2 regions of the Laedolimicola ammoniilytica genome follow, and region 1 is predicted to be linked to the other one. Evidence: predicted binding sites of a transcription regulator. Region 1 holds the regulator's gene; the other holds the start of a gene.
What was found. The regulator NrdR, encoded in region 1, represses ribonucleotide reductase genes. The targets are predictions, from matches to a motif close to CACAANATNTTGTG.

Region 1 (5,289 bases):
TCAGTCTTTACCGGATTCTGAATGGAGTGCCGGGCTTTCACTCTACAGGTGGCAGAATGACCTTTACTCTGGCCGGATACCAGAGTGCAAGGATAACAGCAGTGCTGGAGCGCATAGGAAGCGCACTGAGCGATGGAAAGGGTGCTGCGGCTGTAAATGCGGCGACGGTAACGGAGGCAGGAGCAGAGGTTATATTGGAAAATATCCTGTTTGGAATCTGGCTGGGCGGCGTGACAGTGGTGTTGCTTTACGGTCTGTTTTCCTGGCTGCGGCTGCGCAGGAAGACTGCTCTGGCAGTGAAGCTGGAAGAGGGCGTCTATGAGTCAGATTGGATAGGCTCTGCCTTCCTGATGGGCTTTTTTCGGCCGCGGATTTATCTCCCGGCAGGACTTACGTCAGAAGAACGGATTCTGGTACTGACGCATGAGAAGACCCATAAGCGGCGTCAGGATTCCCGGGTAAAATTGTTGGCCTGGCTGGTATGTGTGGTACACTGGTTCAATCCCCTGCTGTGGCAGGCCTTTATACTGCTGGCCCGGGATATGGAGATGGCCTGCGATGAACAGGTGCTGGAACAGTTGGGGACGGAGGAAAAGAAGCGTTACAGTACCTTCTTGCTGAAACTTTCCGCACCGGGCGCGTTTCTGACTGGTACGCCGGTGGCTTTCGGAGAGAATTCCGTGAAGAGCCGGATTAAGAATATTCTCCGATATAAAAAGACCAGGGCAGGAATCGCGGCGGCAGCCGTGGCGCTGGTGGCGGGCGCAGCCTGGTTCTGCCTGTCCAATCCGGCTTCGACTTTCGACGAGGACATCATCGGCGGCGCGGACGGTCCCACTTCCATCTTTCTGGCCGGAAAACTGAGCAGCGGAGATGATACGGCTTCCTTTGTATCCGGTGAAAATTTGAAGCTGGGTGGTGATGAGGAAAAAATTTACGAGGTGGTAAAAACCTTTGCGGAAGCGGCAGGCAATCGGGACGCGGATACCGTCTGGGAATTGTTGAGCCCGGTGCTGCAGCACAGTGACGACCTGGGTATCCAGGTGCTGGAAGACGGGACCAAGACCATGGGCGTATCCAGCCCATTTCTGGCAGACGGCCCGACCATCAGCCTGAGCATTGGAGACGGCAATGCAGAGGCAGAGATTACCTATCCGTCCATGACCAGCGATCCTTTGTGGTGGTCCTGGAAGGATTATATTACACTGGAAAAGAACGGGGATACCTACCGTGTGACGGCCTGGAAAACGAAATATTATGATGATATCACCAGTGCTGCAGAATTTGAGGAGGCTTACCGGATGTGGCAGCCGGATTATCTGAAGCCCACGGACGAAACGGCGGATCTGGATTCCAGCTTCGCTTCCTATCTGGTGAAGAACGATGTGGCAGAGTCCTATTATGGGGAAGCATTTTCCACACCGGTGAAGGCACTGGAGACGACTCTGCACGTGTCCGGCGGCATAGGGAAGACGGAAGACGCGGATGGCGGCGATGTATGGGTCAATTATGAGTTCCCGGACGGACCCATCCGGGTGCGGATGACCCAGCCGGGTATCGACGAGGGCAGCCGGATCTGGGTGCCGAAGGAGATTCCCATGGGGTAAAGAGAAAGTAGCCAATGTGAAAATGAATAGCGAAAGCGTACAAAAGGAACTGGAATAGAACTTGGATACAGTTCCTTTTTGCGGCCATTCTTTATGGCTGTCTATGCAGCTTTTCATCTATATCAACCAATATAATGTCCGGCCCGATTTGCCTGATCTTACACCAGGGAATCTCACACTCATTTTCTTTCCCCAGGAAGCCCCAGAGCTTTTCGCTGGTGGTGGTAAGTAACGCCAGGATACAGCCGTTTTTTGGATCAAAGACCAGATCGGATACACAGCCCAGGCGCTTGCAGTCATGGATATTAATCACATCTTTTTCACGCAGTTCGCAGAAAGTCATGAGATGCTCCTGGAAGAAAGTTTCTTAAATTATTTTATGCAATAGAAACGGAGATGTGCAGAAGCTTAAAAATCTTTTTCCGGCGATTTCTTATCATTTCCTATGACAATGATTGACATAAAACCAGAAGATGTACTATACTGGAACCATCAAAAAACCGGAGGATAATGGAATGAAGTGCCCATTTTGCAGTCAGGAAAATACACGCGTGATTGATTCAAGACCGGCAGACGACAACAGCTCAATCCGCCGCCGCCGTCTCTGCGACGCATGCGGCAAGCGGTTTACCACCTATGAGAAGATCGAGACGATTCCGGTCATGGTAATAAAGAAGGATAACAACCGGGAGCATTATGACAGAAGTAAGATTGAGGACGGTATCTTAAGAGCCTGCCACAAGCGGCCGGTGCCCTTAAAGAACATCAATGCCATGATAGACGGCATCGAGAGTGATATTTTCAACCGGGAGGAGCGGGAGATTCCAAGCTCTGTCATCGGCGAGATGGTCATGGATCGCTTAAAGGATCTGGATTCCGTGGCCTACGTGCGCTTTGCCTCTGTATACAGGGAGTTTAAGGATGTAAATACCTTCTTAAGCGAGCTGAAGAAAATGTTAGGAAATTAGTAAGGAGAAATGATTTTGTTTCAGGCATTTTACCCGAAAGAATACGTAGATTCCACCTATGAAATTGATTTTGAAGGTCTGTATCGCAGGGGCTACCGCGGCATCCTGTTTGATGTGGACAATACCCTGGTACCTCATGGAGCTCCCGCTACCGCACAGAGCGTGGAGCTCTTTCAGCGGCTTCACGAGATGGGCTTCGCCACCTGTCTCATTTCCAATAATAAGGAACCCCGGGTGCGTCCCTTCGCGGACGCCATGGAGACGCCCTTTGTATACAAGGCAGACAAGCCCAGCCGCCGGGGATATCAGGAGGGCATGGCCCGTATGGGTACGGACCGGAGCAATACGCTGTTTATCGGCGATCAGCTGTTTACCGATGTGTGGGGAGCGAACCGGGCGGGAATGTATTCGATCCTGGTAAAGCCCATCGATCCCCATGAGGAGATTCAGATTGTGCTGAAGCGTTATCTGGAGAAGATCGTTTTATTTTTCTATAAGAGAAGGGAAGCGAAGAAATGATATCGAAGATATCAGAGCTTTTAAAAGAAAAAAAGGTGGACGGGGCCCTGGTGTCCAGCCCGGCCAATATCCGCTATCTCAGCGGCTTTGCGGGCACGGAGAGTTATCTGTACCTGACTCCGGAGCGGAAAGTGATTCTGACGGACAGCCGCTATACCCTGCAGGCGGAAGAGGAAGGAAAAGGATGTGAGGTTCAGACCATGAGCCGTGAGCGGAGCTATGGCGTGATGCTCGGCGAGCTTCTTCGGGAAGATGGTGTGGAGCGCCTGGGCTTTGAGGAAAATGCCATGCTTTACGGTACCTGGAACAGCCTCTGGAAGAAATCGGGCTTTGGGCCGAAGCACTGGTTTATGCTGGGCGACAGCCTGTCGGAGCTTCGTGTGATTAAAAATGAGCAGGAATTGCAGTGGATGGAGAAGGCAGAGAGCATCGGCGACGCGGCATTTTCCTATATTTTAAATGAACTGAAGCCGGGCGTCACCGAGCTGGAAATCGCGGCCAAGCTGGAATACTATATGCGCAGCCACGGGGCCGAGAGTACCAGCTTCGATACCATTGTGGCTTCAGGATATCATTCGGCCATGCCCCATGCGGTTCCGTCTGAGAAGAAACTGGAGCCAGGTGATTTCGTGACGATGGATTTCGGCTGCCGGTATCATGGCTACTGTTCCGATATGACCCGGACGGTGGTGATAGGTAAGGCAAGCGAGAAGCAGAAGGAGGTCTATCATGTGGTGCTGGAGGCACAGAAGACCGCGCTTGCGGGCCTGAAACCGGGCATGACCTGCGCTGAGGGCGACAGGCTGGCCAGGGACGTCATAGAGAAGGCGGGCTACGGGCAGTATTTCGGTCATTCCCTGGGCCATTCCGTCGGTCTGGAGATTCATGAGAAGCCGGCCCTGTCGCCCAAGGACGGACATGTGCTGCGTCCGGGCATGATCGAGACCGTGGAGCCCGGTGTCTACATCCCGGATTTTGGGGGCGTCCGCATCGAGGATATGGTGGTTCTTACAGAGAATGGCATCCGCAATCTGACCCATTCGCCAAAGGAATTGACAGAAGTATAAGAATGGACGCAGAAAAGTCTTGAAAAAGCGACGGTTTTATTATAGAATACAATTTAGGTAATTGTGTGCGAGCAGTTACAAGTTAAATTTTCATGCGCAGAGGGTTGCGCTTAAGACATTAGGAGGAAGTTTAAGAATGATTTCAGCAGGAGATTTTAGAAACGGCGTTACACTTGAGATTGAAGGCAACGTATATCAGATCATGGAGTTCCAGCATGTAAAGCCGGGTAAGGGCGCGGCTTTCGTAAGAACAAAGCTGAAGAACATCATCAACGGCGGCGTGGTTGAGAAGACCTTCCGTCCGACCGAGAAGTTCCCGGCAGCAAGAATCGACCGTGTAGAGATGCAGTATCTGTACAACGACGGCGACCTGTACAACTTCATGAACACAGAGAACTACGATCAGATCGCTCTGAACAAGGATGATATCGGAGATTCCCTGAAGTTCGTAAAAGAGAACGAGATGGTTAAGGTATGTTCCTACAATGGCAACGTATTTGCAGTAGAGCCGCCTCTCTTCGTAGAGCTGGAGATCACAGATACAGAGCCGGGCTTCAAGGGCGATACCGCTACAGGTGCAACCAAGCCGGCTACCGTAGAGACAGGCGCGGTTGTATATGTACCGCTGTTCGTAGAGCAGGGTGACAAGATTAAGATCGACACCCGTACAGGAGAGTACCTGTCCAGAGTATAAATTTTGAATTTGGAGGAGCATTCCGCAGGAATAAAAGCTGCGGGGTGCTCTTTTTCGCTTTATAGGAAATAATATGTTACATGAAAGTACGAAGGATTCCGATAGAGCAAAAAGCCCCTCCGGGGAATCGCGCTCGGCGCAGTGGTAGATGGTTGCCAAAGCATCGTGCAGGCAAAATAAAAAGACCTGAACCGCAGGGATTCAGGTCTTTTCGTAACTGCATCTGACTAGATTCGAACTAGCGGCACCTGGCGTCGGAGGCCAGTGCTCTATCCACTGAGCTACAGATGCATATCTGCTACCTATCTATATTACAACAAAACTTGCCGGTGTGCAAGCAAAAAATAAAAAAAGTTAAAAATGAAATTTTTATAAACTCCTTGCAAAAGGAAAACTCTCCCAGTATAATGAGAACAACTTCAAAATTTCAGCAG
Region 2 (5,289 bases), on a different contig from region 1:
TTGCCGTTCTCATCCACATAGGGGGTCAGGAAGCTGCGGCAGCCCATGCAGGTGTAGCAGTGGCCCTCGCCGTTCTTGTCCACTTTGTTCTGGAACATGATTTTCTCGGAAATATAATCCGGAACCATGCGCTTGGCGGTACATTTGGCAGCCAGCTTCGTCAGATAGTAGTAGGGGTCCTCGTCGTGGATGTTGTCATCCTCCAGCACGTAGATCAGCTTCGGGAAGGCCGGGGTGATCCAGACGCCCTTTTCATTTTTCACGCCCTGATAACGCTGGCGCAGAGTCTCTTCTATAATAAGAGCCAGATCCTTCTTTTCCTGTTCGTTCTTTGCCTCGTTCAGATACATGAAGACGGTGACGAAAGGAGCCTGTCCGTTGGTGGTCATCAGCGTTACGACCTGATACTGAATCATCTGTACGCCGTTTTTAACCTCTTCCCGCAGACGCTTCTCGGTAATGAAATCGATCTCCTCCTGGGTCACAGCCTCGCGGATGGAGTGTAGCTCATCGGCCACCTGACGGCGGATCTTCTTCCGGCTGATATCCACGAAGGGAGCCAGATGGGTCAGGGAAATACTCTGGCCGCCGTACTGACAGGAAGCCACCTGGGCAATGATCTGTGTGGCGATGTTGCAGGCAGTGGAGAAGCTGTGGGGCTTCTCGATAAGAGTACCGCTGATAACGGTACCATTCTGCAGCATATCCTCCAGATTGACCAGATCACAGTTGTGCATATGCTGGGCAAAATAATCCGCGTCGTGGAAATGGATGATGCCCTCCTGATGGGCCTCCACGATATCCGGCGGAAGCAGAATACGGCGGGTGATATCCTTACTGACCTCGCCTGCCATATAGTCGCGCTGTACGCTGTTGACAGTGGGGTTCTTATTGGAATTCTCCTGCTTGACTTCCTCATTATTACATTCAATCAGGCTTAAGATCTGCTCGTCCGTGGTGTTGGACTTCCGCACCAGGGCGCGGGTATAGCGGTAGGTGATGTACTGTCTCGCCACGTCAAAGGCGCGCTGATTCATGATTTGATCCTCGACCATATCCTGAATCTCCTCCACACTTAAGGAACGCTTGATATTCAGCGCCGCGCTTTCCACATCCTCGGCGATTCGCCTAATCTGAACCGGCGTCATCCGGGCACTGGGAACCACGCTGTCATTGGCCTTGGAGACCGCGATTATGATCTTATGGGGGTCAAATTCTACCTCCGCTCCGCTTCGTTTGATGATTTTCATGTGCTACACTCCCTCTATGATAAAAATTGTTCTTTCGTCAGTAACAAGCTTATTGTAACAAGATATAGTAGTGGTGTCAATGCTGATTTACTATATATTGTTGTATACATGCGTGAAAATATGCAGGAATTTCTTGTTATTTACACATTCTTTCTGGAAATAACAGAAAGTTTGTGGTATGATGCAAGAGCATAAAGGGATTGTGAAAAAAGAAAACTGACAAAAGGAGACAAAGGCAGAAAATGAGGTTTGCCTATGAGATAAAAAATGGCTGCGCGGTGGTGCGCCGCTGTTATGACTTTGGAAAGGAAGCGGAAATTCCGTCAGAGATCGACGGTTGTCCGGTGACGGAACTGGGTGCGTATGCCTTTTCCGCGCATCTTGGCCGGGAGCGGTTCGCTCTGGAGTTGAAAAGCAAAGCTGTAAAAATATGGAATTTTGAAACGAAAGAGCAGGAAGCAAAAGAGCCGTCACCGGAAGCAGCCCCGGAGCTTCAGGGCATACAGGTGGAACGGGTCAGCCTGCCGGAGGGGCTTCGGAAAATAGGCGCGTATGCCTTCTATAATTGTAACGCACTATCGGAGCTGCATTTCCACAGTAGCCTGAAGGATTTGGGGGCGGGGCTGTTTACTGGCTGCCATCATCTGGGGCAGCTGACGGTGAAGCTGGACGGGACAGAGACTTCCTGCCTGAAGGAGATTCTGATCGAGGTGCCGGAGAAAATGGCCGTGACCGTGGAGGGACAGTTTCGGGCGAAGCTCCTGTTCCCGGAATTTTTCGAGGAGAGCGTGGAGAATACCCCGGCCCGCATCCTGATGACCCATATGCACGGCAGCGGCATGAATTTCCGCAACAGCTTTTATATGAAGAAACTGGATTTCCGGGCCTACGACGCCTGCTACTACATGGCGAAGGCGGAAGAAGATTTTGATACGGTATTGGAAATGACCATGGACCGGCTTCAGTACCCGGTGGGTCTGTCGGAGGATCGCCGGGAGGATTATGAGAGCTGGCTTAACGGACATCTTGTGCAGGCCTTTGAAAAGGCAGTGGAGCATCGGGATCTGGACATGCTCATGTGGCTGACCGAACATGGAAAACCGGATGATGGCCTGCTTTCACAGACGGCCATCGCGGCGGCGGACGGATTTCCGGAGGGCGTGGCGTATCTGCAGGATCGACTGGGCGCTTCAGGGCATACAAAAAAACAGTCGTTCCTGGATCGGTTTGAGCTGTAGGAGGGCATCATGATAAAAAGCGCGATATTGGAAGAGCAAAAGGCGCAGTTGAAAAAGGAGGAACTGGCGGCCCGGATCCTGAACCAGTCCAGGAACGAGCTGTATCTGAAGCTGCGCTATCTGGATCTGGCTCTGGGCAATTTGGCCCTGGCCCCGGGCACGGTGTCGCCAGCCGGAACCGATGGCGGAGCGCTGTACTATTTCCCGGATGGGCTGCTGTTACTCTATGAGCAGCAGGGGCGGGCGGCCTGCACCAGGCTCTATCTGCATGGAATTCTTCATTGCCTGTTCTGCCATCCCTTTGATCGGAAAGGGCGGGATGAGAGACTGTGGAACCTGGCCTGCGACGTGGCTACGGAAGCCCTGATTGATAGCCTCTATTTGAAATGCGTCCATATTTCCTCAGGAGCATTCCGGAAAAGTGTGTATGCGAGACTGCGGGAAAAGCTGCCGGTGCTGACTGCGGAAGGAATTTATAAATTTATAGAGGAAACGCTTGTGGAGGCGGAAATCAGCCGCTGGCAGATGGAGTTCCGGCTGGACGACCACAGTCTCTGGGAGCAGGATTCGAAGAACGGCCCGAAAAATCCGAATCCCAACCGGAAAAAATGGGATGATATCCGGGAACGGATGGAGACAGAGGTGATGCTTTTCTCCAACGAGGCCTCGGAGGGGGAAGGTGAGCTGAAGGAGCAGCTGCGGGTCAGCAACCGCTCCCGTTATGACTACAAGGAATTCCTGCGAAAATTTACGGTGCTCCATGAGGAGATGCAGATCGATCCGGACAGCTTTGATTACATTTTCTACCACTACGGGATGGAAATGTATGGGAATATGCCGCTGATCGAGCCGCTGGAGACCAGCGAGGTGCGGAAAATCGAAGAGTTCGTCATCGTCATTGACACATCCATGTCCTGCAAGGAGGGGCTGGTAAAGCGGTTTCTGGAAGAAACCTACGACGTGCTCTCCCAGACGGAGAATTTCTTCAAGCGCATGCGGATCCACATCCTCCAGTGCGACGAGCGGGTCCAGTCCGACGTGCTCATCGAGAGCCAGGAGGCACTGAAAGAGTACATGGAGCATTTCACGATCCTGGGCGGAGGCGGTACGGATTTCCGCCCGGCCTTTACTTATGTGGAAGAGCAGCTGGCGAAGAAGAAATTCTGGCGGCTGCGGGGGCTTCTGTACTTTACGGATGGCTATGGGGTGTTTCCGGTGAAAATGCCACCCTATGAAACCGCGTTTATCTTTGTGCAGAACCATTACCGGGACGTGGATGTGCCGGCGTGGGCGATTAAGTTGATACTGCAGGAGAGCGATCTGGAAAACAGATAAAAGAAGGAGAAAAAAATGAACATCAAGAGAGCAAAACAGGAGATCAAAGACGCGATAGAAGCGTATCTTTTAAAAGATGAATACGGCGACTACGTCATCCCCACCGTGCGCCAGCGCCCGGTTCTGTTGCTGGGCGCGCCAGGTATCGGCAAGACTCAGATCATGGAACAGGTAGCCAGAGAGTGCGGCGTGGGCCTGGTGGCCTACACCATCACCCACCACACGCGCCAGAGCGCCATCGGTCTGCCCTTTATCTCGGAAATGGAATTTGGCGGTCAGAAAAAAGCCGTCACCGAATACACCATGAGTGAAATCGTGGCCTCCATCTATGAAAAAATGAAGAAAACGGGGTTGAAAGAAGGCATTCTCTTCATCGACGAGATCAACTGTGTCTCCGAGACCCTGGCCCCGGCCATGCTTCAGTTCCTCCAGTGTAAGACCTTCGGTAATCACCCAATTCCCGAGGGCTGGATCATCGTAGCCGCAGGCAACCCGCCCGAGTACAACAAATCCGTCCGGGAGTTTGACGTGGTTACCCTGGACCGTGTGAAGAAGATTGAAGTGGAGCCGGATTATGGCGTATGGCGGGAATACGCGGTACAGTCCCGGATCCATCCGGCGGTGATTTCCTATCTGGATGCCCGCCCTGCCCATTTTTATCAGATGGAAAGCACAGTGGACGGCCGCCGTTTTGCCACGCCCCGTGGCTGGGAGGATTTGTCCCGCCTTTTAGAAGTCTATGAAAAGCTGGGAAAGAAGGCGGATAAAGACGTGGTGCGCCAGTATCTCCAGCATGACAAAATCGCCGGAGAATTCGCCAACTATCTGGAACTCTACCGGAAATATGAGAGTGATTATCAGATAGAGGAAATCCTGGGCGGTACCATCCGGGAGGCAACTCTGAAAAAGCTGTCCCACGCCTCCTTTGACGAGCGTCTGAGTGTGGTAAATCTGCTGCTGTCCGGCTGCATCGAACGCCTGCGAAAAGTCCGGGAACAGGAACGCTTCACCGAAGCTCTATTCGCCCAGATGAAAGCAGCGGGCTCCGTGCTGAACGCAGAAAACTTCGCGGCAGACGGCGAAGGGATTCCAAAGGTTCTTGAAAATCTGCGGGATACAGTGGAAGAAAAACGGCAGCAGAAAAAAGAGGCAGAGCTCCTGACCAAGGATGAGGAGAAACGTCTCCTGCGTCTGGAAGAAACTCTGTTGTCCTATGAGAACACATTGAAAGCCGAACATCCCGAAGATGGATCTGCAGCCTTCGAGATTCTACGCCGCCTTTTCGGCGAGCAGCGGGCCCGCTATGCCGGCGAGCAGGAAAGCGGCAGCGCGGTCCTTGAACACGCCTTTGACTTCCTGGAAGCCGCCTTCGGCGACAGCCAGGAAATGGTCATTTTCCTTACTGGCCTTAACATGTCCGAAGCCGCGGTGGCTTTCCTGCAGACCACGGACTGTGAGCGTTATGA

Region 2: the regulator NrdR is predicted to act here: its motif matches at 1,307-1,320, upstream of nrdD (anaerobic ribonucleoside-triphosphate reductase).

Annotation. Positions count from the first base shown of each region.
Region 1 is NZ_JAOQKC010000004.1:36,697-41,985, forward strand. Features, by position in the region: gene OCV63_RS03895 (M56 family metallopeptidase) at 1-1,607, shown strand, start outside; gene OCV63_RS03900 (PRC-barrel domain-containing protein) at 1,699-1,950, opposite strand; gene nrdR (transcriptional regulator NrdR) at 2,123-2,575, shown strand; gene OCV63_RS03910 (YqeG family HAD IIIA-type phosphatase) at 2,591-3,094, shown strand; gene OCV63_RS03915 (M24 family metallopeptidase) at 3,091-4,161, shown strand; gene efp (elongation factor P) at 4,298-4,855, shown strand; tRNA gene OCV63_RS03925 (tRNA-Arg) at 5,074-5,146, opposite strand.
Region 2 is NZ_JAOQKC010000024.1:10,156-15,444, forward strand. Features, by position in the region: gene nrdD (anaerobic ribonucleoside-triphosphate reductase) at 1-1,250, opposite strand, end outside; gene OCV63_RS14310 (leucine-rich repeat protein) at 1,493-2,488, shown strand; gene OCV63_RS14315 (vWA domain-containing protein) at 2,498-3,823, shown strand; gene OCV63_RS14320 (ATP-binding protein) at 3,839-5,289, shown strand, end outside.